Regions from separate parts of the Enterobacter mori genome, predicted to be linked through region 2. Evidence: predicted binding sites of a transcription regulator. Region 2 holds the regulator's gene; each other region holds the start of a gene.

Evidence for each region. The regulator PurR, encoded in region 2, represses purine synthesis genes. The targets are predictions, from matches to a motif close to CANGCAAACGTTTGCNTG.
Region 1: the regulator PurR is predicted to act here: its motif matches at 1,450-1,467, upstream of purL (phosphoribosylformylglycinamidine synthase).
Region 3: the regulator PurR is predicted to act here: its motif matches at 1,498-1,515, upstream of purM (phosphoribosylformylglycinamidine cyclo-ligase).
Region 4: the regulator PurR is predicted to act here: its motif matches at 2,062-2,079, upstream of purE (5-(carboxyamino)imidazole ribonucleotide mutase).

The regions. Positions count from the first base shown of each region.
Region 1 is NZ_CP104285.1:3,470,521-3,473,925, forward strand. It holds gene purL (phosphoribosylformylglycinamidine synthase) at 1-1,364, opposite strand, end outside; gene mltF (membrane-bound lytic murein transglycosylase MltF) at 1,632-3,182, shown strand; gene tadA (tRNA adenosine(34) deaminase TadA) at 3,070-3,405, opposite strand, start outside.
Region 2 is NZ_CP104285.1:1,987,871-1,991,275, reverse strand. It holds gene N2K86_RS09505 (MFS transporter) at 1-940, opposite strand, end outside; gene cydH (cytochrome bd-I oxidase subunit CydH) at 1,106-1,195, opposite strand; gene purR (HTH-type transcriptional repressor PurR) at 1,493-2,518, shown strand; gene punR (DNA-binding transcriptional activator PunR) at 2,537-3,405, opposite strand, start outside.
Region 3 is NZ_CP104285.1:3,383,700-3,387,104, reverse strand. It holds gene purN (phosphoribosylglycinamide formyltransferase) at 1-403, opposite strand, end outside; gene purM (phosphoribosylformylglycinamidine cyclo-ligase) at 400-1,437, opposite strand; gene N2K86_RS15945 (6-phospho-beta-glucosidase) at 1,704-3,134, shown strand; gene upp (uracil phosphoribosyltransferase) at 3,351-3,405, shown strand, end outside.
Region 4 is NZ_CP104285.1:1,098,737-1,102,141, reverse strand. It holds gene cysS (cysteine--tRNA ligase) at 1-234, opposite strand, end outside; gene ppiB (peptidylprolyl isomerase B) at 409-903, shown strand; gene lpxH (UDP-2,3-diacylglucosamine diphosphatase) at 907-1,629, shown strand; gene N2K86_RS05185 (YdgH/BhsA/McbA-like domain containing protein) at 1,769-1,978, shown strand; gene purE (5-(carboxyamino)imidazole ribonucleotide mutase) at 2,150-2,659, shown strand; gene purK (5-(carboxyamino)imidazole ribonucleotide synthase) at 2,656-3,405, shown strand, end outside.

The DNA of each region.
Region 1 (3,405 bases), 1.5 Mb from region 2:
GATGAAGCCGCCCCGCCGCCCAGGCCGATGTTCATCGCCGGACCACCGAGCACGATCAGCTTCGCGCCGACGACGATCTCGCCTTTCTGCACGTGATCGGCACGAATGTTGCCGATCCCGCCCGCCAGCATGATCGGTTTGTGGTAACCGCGCAGCTCTTCGCCGTTGTGGCTGTCCACTTTTTCTTCATAGGTGCGGAAGTAACCGTTCAGCGCCGGACGACCAAACTCGTTGTTAAACGCCGCGCCGCCCAGCGGGCCTTCGGTCATGATATCCAGCGCGGTCACGATGCGCTCTGGCTTGCCGAAATCTTCTTCCCACGGCTGTTCAAAGCCCGGGATGCGAAGGTTGGAGACGGAGAAACCGACCAGACCCGCTTTTGGTTTCGCGCCGCGACCGGTCGCACCTTCGTCACGGATTTCACCGCCGGAGCCGGTCGCCGCACCCGGCCACGGAGAAATCGCCGTCGGGTGGTTGTGGGTTTCCACTTTCATCAGAATATGCGCGGGCTCCTGATGGTAGTCATAGCGCCCTGCTTCGCGATCGGCGAAGAAGCGGCCCACCTCGGAACCTTCCATTACCGCGGCGTTGTCTTTATAGGCAGACAGCACGTGGTCAGGGGTTTGCTCCATGGTGTTTTTGATCATTTTGAACAGCGACTTCGGCTGCTGTTCGCCGTCGATAATCCAGTCGGCGTTGAAAATCTTGTGGCGGCAGTGCTCAGAGTTAGCCTGCGCGAACATGTAGAGTTCGATGTCGTTCGGGTTACGGTTGAGCTTAACAAACGCATCCTGCAGGTAGTCGATTTCATCTTCAGCCAGCGCCAGGCCGAGACGCAGGTTAGCGTCAATCAGCGCCTGACGGCCCTGCCCCAGCAGGTCTACGCTCTGTACCGGCGCAGGCTGATGGTGTGAGAACAGCTTCTGCGCGTCGTCGAGAGAGGCGAATACGCTCTCCATCATGCGGTCGTGCAGCTCAGCCGCAACCGCCTGCCACTGTGCGTCGCTCAGGGTGGAGGCTTCAACATAGTACGCTACGCCGCGCTCCAGACGGTTAATCTGGCTTAGACCACAGTTATGGGCAATGTCGGTGGCTTTGGAAGACCAGGGGGAGATGGTGCCCGGACGCGGCGTCGCGAGGATCAGTTTGCCGGTTGGCGTATGGCTGCTCAGGCTTGGACCATACTTGAGCAGGCGTTCCAGCTGTACGCGCTCCTCTGCATTCAGGGGGGCATTCAGGTCAGCAAAATGGACATACTCAGCGTAAATATTGCTTACCGGAAGGTCGGCCGCCTGAAAACGTGCCAGCAGTTTGGTAATACGGAAGGCAGACAGTGCAGGCGAACCACGCAGAATTTCCATCATAAGTCTCTCGTCTTCGAAGCGCCGGGGCGCTTACAGTGTGCGCAAGGGGGGAAAACGGGCGTCATTATAGAGAATCCTGAGCGCCGACGAAACCGTTTGCGTCGAAATAAAATTTGCACGGCGGTTTAACAATAGGTGTGACCTGTCTCTCTAATTTGTTGCCAAGTGGCGTAACTTTGCGCAAAATGCCGCTCATTCAATGGCAAACCTTATTCTTAACATGGCTACAGCATACTGAGGCAACCGGCGTCGCAGAGAATTAACTAATTGAAAAAATTAAAGATTAATTATCTGCTCATCGGCATTGTTACGTTGCTGCTGGCAGTGGCCCTCTGGCCTTCTATCCCCTGGTTCGGTAAAGCCGAAAACCGTATCGCCGCCATTCAGGAGCGGGGGGAATTGCGCGTCAGTACCCTCTCCTCTCCGCTGATTTACAGCGACATCAACGGCAAAACCATTGGTCTGGATTATGAACTGGCCCAGCAGTTTGCCGACTATCTGGGTGTTAAGCTCAAAATTACCGTGCGTCAGAACATCAGCCAATTGTTCGATGACCTGGATAACGATGACGCCGATATCCTTGCCGCCGGGCTGGTGTACAACAGCGAGCGCAGCAAGAACTACCAGCCAGGCCCGACCTACTACTCTGTTTCCCAGCAGTTGGTTTACCGCGTGGGAAGCGTGCGCCCTCGATCGCTCGCCACCATTAATGAGCAACAGCTGACAATTGCCCCCGGCCATGTCGTGATTGACGACCTGCGCGCCCTCAAAGAGAAAAAGTATCCTGACCTGAGCTGGACGGTTGACCCAAAACTGGGCACGACAGAACTGCTTGATCGGGTTAAAGACAAAAAGCTGGCCTATACCATTGCGGATTCGGTGGCGATCAGCCTTTTCCAGCGCGTGCACCCTGAAATCGCCGTGGCGCTGGATGTGACTGACGAACAGCCTGTGACCTGGTTTACCCAACTGGATAACGATCAGACCCTCTCTGCGGCCATGCTCGATTTCTATAACGCCATCAATGAAGACGGCACGCTGGCGCGCCTGGAAGAAAAATACCTCGGCCATGGTGATGACTTCGATTATGTCGACACCCGAAGCTTCCTGCGTGCAGTTGATAGCGTCCTGCCGGACCTGCAGCCGTTGTTCGAAAAATACGCCCAGGAGATTGACTGGAAGCTACTGGCGGCAATCTCGTATCAGGAATCCCACTGGGATACTCAGGCTACTTCTCCAACCGGTGTGCGTGGTCTCATGATGCTGACGAAAAATACCGCGCTGAGCCTGGGCGTCAATGACCGTACCGATGCGGAGCAAAGCATCAGCGGCGGCGCGCAGTATTTACAGGATATGATGGCCAAAGTACCGGAGACCGTGCCGGAAGAAGAGCGGATTTGGTTCGCACTGGCCGCCTACAACATGGGTTATGCGCATATGCTGGACGCGCGCGCGCTGACGGCAAAAACCAAAGGTAACCCGGACAGCTGGTCTGATGTAAAACAGCGTCTGCCGCTGCTGAGCCAGAAACCGTGGTACAACAAGCTGACCTACGGTTATGCGCGCGGGCATGAAGCCTACGCTTACGTGGAAAATATTCGTAAGTATCAGATAAGCCTGGTGGGATACCTGCTGGAGAAAGAGAAAGAAGCGGCGGAAGCTAAACAGCTGGCTCAGAGCTACCCGGTGGTTGCACCGGACGAACTTAATCGTCCACCTGCTTCAATTCTGCCTTTTGTTGCTTTTTCTGCTGCCGGCGCATTCGAAAGAAGTCACTCAGCAGACCCGAACACTCTGGTGCAAGTACCCCACCGATAGTCTGCACCTGGTGGTTCATCCCTGGATGGCCCAGCACGTCCATTAGCGAACCGGCCGCGCCTGTTTTTTCATCCCGCGCACCAAACACCAGCGTACCGATACGGCTGTGCACCATCGCGCCGGAACACATGACGCAGGGTTCAAGGGTGACGTACAAAGTGGTATCGAGCAGACGATAGTTTTGCAGTACCAGCCCCCCCTGGCGAAGCGCCATGATTTCGGC
Region 2 (3,405 bases):
TCATCTGAAGCGGGGGTACCACGGCAAAGGTGGCAGCGCCCCACACGACCATCGCGATCGCAGCACCCCATTCGTTGCGTGCCAGCCACGGGATCGCAATCATGATGACAATCAGCAGGGTTAAAAAGCCTTTCAACGTACCGCTCACCGAACGATCGGCCAGTTTCCCGCCCAGATAGTTTCCGATAGAGAACCCCACGCCAATCAGCACCAGCATCGCGGTAATAAAGATCGGCGTCGCGTGGGTGATATCGTGCAGCACCGGTGAGATATAGGTGTAGAGGGTAAACATCGCACCGGCCCCCAGCACCGTGGTCAGCAGCGCGGAAAGCACCTGAGGACGCATCAGCACCGACAGCTCTTTACGTACGTCAGGACGTTCACCGGCGCTCCCTTTCGGTAAGGAGAAGAACAGCGCCACCATCGCCACCACGCCCAGCCCTGCTGTCGCCAGGAAAGACATTCGCCAGCCAATCACTTCACCCAGCCAGGTGGCCGCAGGCACACCGCCTATGTTGGCGATAGTCAGCCCCATAAACATGGTCGCCACCGCGCTGGCCTGCTTGTGCTTCGGAACCACACTTGCCGCAACAACCGAGCCCAGACCGAAAAATGCGCCGTGGTTCAGGCTGGTCAGAATACGCGACAGCATCAAAGTGGTGTAATCCGGCGCAATTGCGGAGAGCACGTTGCCCAGCGTAAAGATCGCCATCAGAAATATCAGCGCATTGCGACGCGCGCGGTGCGACAGCAGCAGCGTCATCAGTGGGGCCCCGACCATCACGCCGATGGCATAGGCGCTGATTAACATCCCGGCCGCAGGAATAGAGACGTCCACGCCCCGTGCGATAACAGGCAGTAACCCCATCGGGGAGAATTCAGTAGTGCCAATCCCAAAGGCGCCAATCGCCAGGGCCAGCAGAGGAAAATTGATTTTCATGAGTCAACTCCGGATGCCGTGTCATCACGCGACACAGAACTAAGAAGTCAAAAGCATGACATCAATCACAAAATTTGAGAAGTTAACATTTTGGCAAAAGATTTTTGCCAGAGAGGTAACAATCGGAAGAAAATGAGGAGGGAGAGGACTCTCCCCCCGCGTAAATCAGTGCAGCGCAGCCGTCAAACCACCGGCAACAATCAATGCCAGCACGATAAAGGTGGTCACCAGCGAAAACTTCAGATCGGAACTCATCAATTTTTCTCCTTTTAATCACCCCACGAAAAGTGAGTTTGCTCATTTTTACATAGTTTACGTCAAAAATCTTCCTGGATTTAAACTGATATCCACTTTAGCTCTTCCCCTTTTCATCAAGATAGGACAAAATTCCACGCTAAATTTATTAGCGTACCGGCCATTGATCCCCTCCTGACGTCCTGTGTCGTTTTCCCGGCGTGTCGCAACTCAAGATTGCGTAATAAGGGTGAGAGAAGGCAAACGTTTACCTTCAAGTTTTTCAGGAGTTTAGGATATGGTCTGGAGTGACATTGAATGGCAACAATAAAAGACGTAGCAAAACGCGCAAACGTTTCCACTACAACCGTATCACATGTAATTAACAAAACCCGCTTCGTCGCGGAAGAGACGCGCAACGCCGTCTGGGCGGCGATCAAGGAGTTACATTACTCCCCAAGTGCGGTTGCGCGCAGCCTGAAGGTGAATCACACCAAGTCGATTGGCTTGCTGGCAACCAGCAGTGAAGCGGCCTATTTTGCCGAGATCATCGAAGCGGTTGAGAAAAACTGCTTCCAGAAAGGCTATACCCTGATTCTGGGCAACGCGTGGAACAGCATCGAGAAGCAGCGCGCCTACCTGTCGATGATGGCGCAAAAGCGCGTCGATGGCCTGCTGGTAATGTGTTCCGAGTACCCGGAATCCGTGCTGTCCATGCTGGAAGAGTATCGCCACATTCCGATGGTGGTCATGGACTGGGGTGAAGCGCGCGCCGACTTCACCGATTCCGTTATCGATAATGCCTTTGAAGGCGGCTATATGGCCGGTCGTTATCTGATCGAACGCGGTCACCGCGAGATTGGCGTGATCCCGGGTCCGCTGGAACGCAACACCGGTGCGGGCCGTCTGGCCGGGTTTATGAAGGCAATGGAAGAGGCGCTGATCACCGTGCCGGAAAACTGGATTGTTCAGGGCGACTTTGAGCCGGAATCGGGTTACCGTGCAATGCAACAGATTGTCTCCCAACCGCATCGCCCGACGGCTGTTTTCTGTGGCGGCGATATTATGGCGATGGGCGCGCTCTGCGCCGCCGACGAGCTGGGCCTGCGGGTGCCGCAGGATATTTCCGTGATCGGGTATGACAACGTGCGTAACGCGCGCTTCTTCACCCCGGCGCTGACCACCATTCACCAGCCAAAAGACTCGCTGGGCGAAACGGCTTTCAACATGCTGATGGACAGGATCGTCAACAAGCGTGAAGAATCCCAGTCGATTGAAGTTCACCCGCGCCTCATCGAGCGCCGCTCCGTGGCGGACGGTCCGTTCCGCGACTATCGCCGTTAATCGCATTCCGGGGGCCAGTTATGCTGGCTCCCGTAGCCACTCCCGATTCAAGGTTTCACTGTCTCCCAGATAATCCAGCAGCCAGGCCATCGCAGGCGATACGTCGTTTTGCTGCCAGGTCAGACAGCAGGCCGCATCCGGGAACGGATTTTCCAGCGTCAGCGCTTTCCACTCCCCGGTATCGATGCGCGGTCGCGCGAAGTGAACGGGCACCATCGCCACGCACAGCCCCGCAGAAAGACAGGTTGCCGACGATTCCCAGTCAGGAGCCACCACGCGACGCTGGTTGTCCAGGAGCCAGGTGATGCGCTTGGGCAGCGAGCGCGAGGTATCTTCCAGCACCAGCGACGGCCAGTTGCGCAGCGTGTCATCGCTGAGAGGGCCTTCCATTGCCGCCAGCGGATGATCGCTGGCGACAACGCAGGTCCAGCTCAGCATCCCCATATCGCGAAACGCATAGCGTCCCCCGACGGGGATCGCCTGCGTTGCCCCAATCGCCATCTCCACCCTGCCATCCGCCAGCGCATCCCAGACGCCGTTGAACACCTCCTGGGAGACACGTAGTTCGACATCAGAAAAATGACGATAGAAATCCACGATCATTTGCCGGGTCCGTTCCGGCTTGACGATATTGTCCACCGCGATGGAGAGATGGCCTCGCCAGCCGTTAGCGATCTGCTGACACTGCTCGCGGGTGATCTGCATTTTTTTGATGACAGAACGCCCTTCCTTTAAAAACCACGCGCCTGCGGGCGTTAATTCCACGTCGCGATGACGCCGCTCGAACAGCGGAACCGCCAGCCACTCTTCCAGCTGACGCACGGTGTAACTGATGGCCGAGGGTACGCGGTGTAACTCCTGCGCGGCACCGGTGAAACTGCCGTTAC
Region 3 (3,405 bases), 1.4 Mb from region 2:
TGCCGTGCTCCTCGTCGCCGTTTTCCAGCACCTGACGATGGGTGTGCAGGCCCGGATATTTCGGCAGAAGAGAAGGGTGGATATTCAGCAGACGTCCGGCGAAGTGTTCAACAAAAGCCGGGCTCAGAATACGCATATATCCCGCCAGCACGACCACGTCCGGCGCGTAGGCATCAATCTCCTGAATCAGCTCGCGGTCAAAGGCTTCACGTCCGGCGAACTGGCTGGCTTCCAGCGCGTGCGCAGGAATGTTCGCTTCCCGCGCGCGCTCAAGGCCGAACGCGTCGGCCTTGTTGCTGAAGACTGCCCGAATGGTGCCATTGATTTTCTTCTGTTTGCAGGCGTCTATGATTGCCTGCAAATTGCTTCCGTTGCCGGAAATGAGCACCACGATGTTTTTCATTCAATGACCACACGCTGTTCGGAATCGGAAGCTTTAATCGTACCGATTTTCCACGCGTTTTCACCTTTTTCCGTCAGCAGCTTAACGGCTTTATCCGCTTCGCTTGCCGGCAGGGCGATAACCATACCTACGCCGCAGTTAAAGGTGCGGTACATTTCGTGAGAGCTCACGTTGCCTGCGGTCTGGAGCCAGTTGAAGACGGCTGGCCACTGCCATGAGGATTCGTCGATCACCGCCTGGGTGTTGTCCGGCAGAACGCGCGGGATGTTTTCCCAGAAACCGCCGCCGGTCAGGTGGGCAATGGCGTGAACGTCGACGCTCTCGATCAGTTCCAGCACGTTTTTCACATAGATGCGGGTCGGTGCCAGCAGATGGTCAGCCAGCGGTTTACCGTCCAGCTCGGTGGTCAGCGGGTCGCAGCCGCTCACTTCGAGGATTTTACGTACCAGGGAATAACCGTTTGAGTGCGGACCGCTGGAGGCCAGCGCGATCAGCACATCGCCGTCGGCCACTTTGCTGCCGTCGATAATTTCTGATTTTTCTACTACGCCGACGCAGAAGCCTGCGACGTCATAATCTTCACCGTGGTACATGCCCGGCATTTCAGCGGTTTCGCCACCGACCAGCGCACAGCCAGACTGCAGACAGCCTTCGGCGATACCGTTAATCACGCTGGCAGCGGTATCCACGTCCAGTTTGCCGGTCGCGTAGTAATCGAGGAAGAACAGCGGCTCTGCGCCCTGTACCACCAGATCGTTCACGCACATCGCGACCAGATCGATACCGATCGTGTCGTGACGTTTCAAATCCATCGCCAGGCGCAGTTTGGTGCCTACACCGTCAGTACCCGAGACCAGAACAGGTTCACGATATTTTTGCGGCAGTGCGCACAGCGCGCCGAAGCCACCCAGGCCACCCATCACTTCCGGGCGGCGGGTTTTCTTCACCACACCTTTGATTCGGTCAACCAGCGCATTACCTGCGTCAATATCAACACCGGCATCTTTGTAGCTGAGAGAAGTTTTGTTGGTCACGGCTTAAATCCCCACGCGATTGCATAGCTAGTAAGAAAAATCGGCGCAATTCTAACAGTCCAGGCAAACGTTTGCGAGCCTATTCTGGACGTGGGGATCTTTTTTTATGTGTACCCCGTGGATGCAGCCAAACTTGACTCTGTTCACGAAAATGAAACCGGTTTCGGAGAACTGCTTGCAACGGGTATTCCCTTTGCACATCATCGAACTGAAACCGGTTTCTGTAATTGTTTTTGCAGAAAATAACGCAGAATGAGGGAAAGCAAATGTCAGGATTTAAAGCAGGTTTTCTGTGGGGTGGGGCCGTAGCGGCACATCAGCTTGAAGGCGGCTGGAAAGAGGGCGGCAAAGGCGTGAGCGTGGCCGATGTGATGACCGCAGGCGCGCACGGCGTGCCGCGTGAAATCACCAACGGCGTGCTGTCGGGGAAAAATTACCCTAACCACGAAGCCATCGATTTCTACCATCGCTATAAAGAAGACATCAAACTCTTTGCCGAGATGGGCTTCAAATGTTTCCGTACCTCTATTGCCTGGACGCGTATCTTCCCGAAAGGCGACGAACGGGAGCCTAACGAGGCAGGTCTGAAATTCTATGACGATCTGTTCGACGAGTGCCTGAAGCACGGCATAGAACCGGTTATTACGCTTTCCCACTTCGAGATGCCGTTCCACCTGGTCACCGAATATGGCGGCTGGCGCAACCGAAAGCTGATCGACTTCTTCGTTCGTTTCGCAAAAGTGGTTTTCCAGCGCTATCAGCATAAAGTGAAGTACTGGATGACCTTTAACGAGATCAACAACCAGGCCAACTTCCACGAAGACTTTGCGCCGTTCACCAACTCTGGCCTGAAATACGCGCCGGGCGAAGACCGCGAGCCGGTGATGTTCCAGGCGGCGCACTATGAGCTGGTGGCCAGCGCCCTGGCCGTGAAGGCGGGACGCGAGATTAACCCGTCGCTGCAGATCGGCTGCATGATTGCCATGTGTCCTATCTATCCGCTGACCTGCGCGCCGGACGATATGATGATGGCGATGAACGCCATGCACCGACGCTACTGGTTCACCGACGTGCACGTGCGCGGCAAGTACCCGCAGCACCTGCTGAACTACTTCGAGCGTCGCGGCTTCGCGCTGGATATTACTGATGAAGATAAAGCGGCGCTGACGCAGGGCTGCGTGGACTACATCGGGTTCAGCTACTACATGTCCTTCGCCACCAAGGCGACGGCGGACAATCCGCAGCTGGATTACGACGAGAGCAAAAGCCTGGTCTCTAACCCGTACGTACAGAAATCCGACTGGGGCTGGCAGATTGATCCGGTGGGGTTGCGTTACTCCCTGAACTGGTTCTGGGATCACTACCAGCTGCCGCTGTTTATCGTTGAAAACGGCTTTGGCGCGATTGACGTGCAGGAGAGCGACGGCACGGTGAACGACCAGTACCGTATTGATTACCTCGCCGCGCATATCAGCGAGATGAAAAAAGCGGTGGTGGAAGACGGCGTGGATCTGATGGGCTACACCCCGTGGGGCTGTATCGACCTGGTCTCTGCCGGCACTGGCGAAATGAAAAAACGCTACGGCTTTATCTTTGTCGATAAAGACAATGAAGGCAACGGCACGCTGAACCGCAGTAAGAAAAAGTCGTTCGACTGGTATAAGCAGGTCATTGCCAGCAACGGAGAGCAGCTATAATTGCCCGGTGGCGCTGCGCTTACCGTGCCTACACGTCCCGTAGGCCGGGTAAGCGTTAGCGCCACCCGGCAGAATCCCGCACCCAAGCCGGAGCCCAGCCTCCGGCTTTTTCATTTTTGATTGATGCACGTCAAGCAACATGGGTATGGTCTAATCCGAAAAAAGCGGTATAATCCCGCGATTTTTTTGCGGATGCCACCTCAGAGGAGAAAGAGAATGAAGATTGTGGAAGTGAAACACCCACTCGTTAAACACAAGTTGGGCCTGATGC
Region 4 (3,405 bases), 890 kb from region 2:
AGCGCGCTTGATGATTTTGTCGTCAATGTCGGTGATATTGCGCACGTACTTGAGGTTATAGCCCAAAAAACGCAGGTAACGAGAAACCACGTCGAAGGCGACAAAGGTACGGCCATGGCCGATATGACAGAGATCGTAAACCGTAATACCACACACGTACATGCCGACTTCCCCGGCATGGATAGGTTTAAATTCCTCTTTTTGGCGCGTCATTGTATTAAAGATTTTTAACATCGAAGATTCCATGTAAACACGTGTGTGGACGAAAACCGGGTATTCTACCCGTAATTCAAACCCGAAGCAGCACACAATGCAAGGTGATCGCATCCTGTGGTTATGCTATAACAAGCCCCTATAGATGACCCGAACGCGGGTCGACGTACCACAATAACGGAACAGGATGCAAAAATGGTTACTTTCCACACTAATCATGGCGATATCGTAATCAAGACCTTTGATGACAAAGCGCCTGAAACAGTTAAAAACTTCCTGGACTACTGCCGCGAAGGTTTCTACAACAACACCATTTTCCACCGCGTGATCAACGGCTTTATGATCCAGGGCGGCGGTTTTGAACCTGGCATGAACCAGAAAGAGACCAAAGAAGCGATCAAAAACGAAGCGAACAACGGTCTGAAAAACACCCGTGGTACGCTGGCGATGGCCCGTACTCAGGCACCACACTCTGCAACCGCGCAGTTCTTCATCAACGTGGCTGACAACGACTTCCTGAACTTCTCCGGCGAAAGCCTGCAGGGTTGGGGCTACTGCGTATTCGCAGAAGTGGTTGAAGGTATGGACGTGGTTGACAAGATCAAAGCCGTCTCTACTGGCCGAAGCGGTATGCACCAGGACGTTCCTAAAGAAGACGTAGTGATTACAAGCGTGACCGTCAGCGAGTAATTCGTGGCGACACTCTTTATTGCGGATCTGCATCTGCAAACGGAAGAACCGGCGATCACCGCCGGTTTTCTGCGTTTTTTACGCGGTGAAGCCAAAAGCGCCGATGCGCTGTACATCCTGGGCGACCTGTTTGAAGCCTGGATTGGCGACGACGATCCTAACCCGCTGCACCGTGAAATGGCTGCCGCCATTCACGCGCTGGTAGATTCCGGCGTTCCCTGCTACTTCATTCACGGCAACCGTGATTTCCTGATAGGCCAGCGCTACGCCCGCGAAAGCGGCATGACGCTGCTGCCGGAAGAGCAGGTGCTCGACCTCTATGGCCGCAACGTCCTGATCATGCACGGCGACACGCTCTGCACTGACGATACCGGCTACCTGGCGTTTCGCGCCAAAGTCCATATTCCGTGGATCCAGACACTGTTCCTCGCCCTGCCGCTGTTTATCCGCAACCGCATCGCCGCCAAAATGCGCGCAGGCAGTAAAGCCGCCAACAGCAGCAAATCCATGACCATCATGGACGTCAACCCGCAGGCGGTCGTGAACGTGATGGAAAAGCATCGCGTTCAGTGGCTCATCCACGGTCATACCCATCGTCCTGACGTGCATTCCCTTATCGCCAACGGCGAACCGGCCCATCGCGTGGTATTGGGCGCGTGGCACGCCGAAGGCTCCATGGTCAAAGTCACGCCCGAAGGCGTGGAGCTGATCGCGTTTCCGTTTTAATCTCTCCTCACAATTCATTCTATTTTTTTGAATGATATCGGCAAATTGTTTCGATTTTAATCAGCCCGTGGTCAGTCTATTATTTATCACATCAGGGCAACACGCCCCACTCCAGACAAAACACTTAAGGAATACGACCATGAAATCCATCAAAACTTTCGTTGCAGTTGCTGCCCTCTCCCTGATTTCTTTCGGTTCTTTCGCGCAGAGCGTGAGCGCAACCGCCTCTACCCTTGATCGCGCAGAAGCGAAAATTGCTGCCCAGGCCGCCGAACAGGGTGCCTCTTATAAAATCACGAGCGCGAAGGTCGACAACCGCGTTTACATGACCGCACAACTGACTAAATAATCATTGCCGATTGACGAAAACAGACCGCCAGAACGCGGTCTGTTTTGTTATGAATTGATGGCAACAACGGCTCAAGATTTAACCGCGCAACCGTTTTCCTTGCCCGTATAACATGCTATTCTCTGTGCCCTCGAAAGCAGTGTGTTTCGCACCACAGGAGTTTTAAGACGCATGTCTTCCCGCAATAATCCGGCGCGTGTCGCCATCGTGATGGGGTCCAAAAGCGACTGGGCTACCATGCAGTTCGCCGCCGAAATCTTTGAAATCCTGAATGTTCCGCACCACGTTGAAGTGGTCTCCGCGCACCGTACACCGGACAAACTGTTCAGCTTCGCCGAAAGTGCCGAAGAGAATGGTTACGAGGTGATCATCGCCGGTGCGGGCGGCGCAGCACATCTGCCGGGCATGATTGCCGCCAAAACCCTGGTGCCGGTTCTGGGCGTCCCGGTACAAAGCGCCGCGTTAAGCGGCGTGGATAGCCTCTACTCCATCGTCCAGATGCCGCGCGGTATTCCTGTCGGCACGCTGGCGATTGGCAAAGCGGGTGCGGCGAATGCAGCCCTGCTGGCAGCGCAAATTCTTGCGACACACGATAAAGCATTGCATCAGCGTCTGGCGGACTGGCGTAAAGCCCAGACTGACGAAGTGCTGGACAATCCGGACCCGCGGGGTGCGGCATGAAGCAGGTCTGCGTCCTCGGTAACGGCCAGTTAGGCCGCATGCTGCGTCAGGCCGGTGAGCCGCTGGGTATTGCCGTCTGGCCCGTCGGGCTGGACGATGAACCGGAAGCCGTGCCGTTTCACCAGAGCGTGATCACCGCCGAGATTGAACGCTGGCCGGAGACCGCTCTGACCCGCGAGCTGGCGCGTCACAACGCTTTCGTTAACCGCGACGTGTTCCCGATCATTGCCGACCGTCTGACGCAAAAGCAGCTGTTCGACAAGCTCGGTCTGCCGACCGCGCCGTGGCAGCTGTTGTCCGATAAAAGCGAGTGGAATGACGTCTTCGCCATGCTGGGCGATCTGGCGATCGTGAAGCGTCGCGTGGGCGGCTACGACGGCCGCGGCCAGTGGCGCCTGCGCGCAGACGACACCGCCGAGCTGCCGGACGACTGCTACGGCGAGTGCATCGTTGAGCAGGGCATCAATTTCAGCGGCGAAGTGTCGCTGGTGGGCGCGCGCGGGCATGACGGGCACACCGTTTTTTATCCACTAACGCATAACCTTCATCAGGACGGCATTCTGCGCACCAGCGTGGCCTTCCCGCACGCCAATGCTGACCAGCAGGCGCAGGCAGAAGAGATGCTCTCTGCCATCATGCACGAACTGGGCTATGTCGGCGTGATGGCGATGGAGTGCTTTATCACCCCGTCCGGCCTGCTGATCAACGAACTTGCGCCGCGCGTACACAACAGCGGCCACTGGACG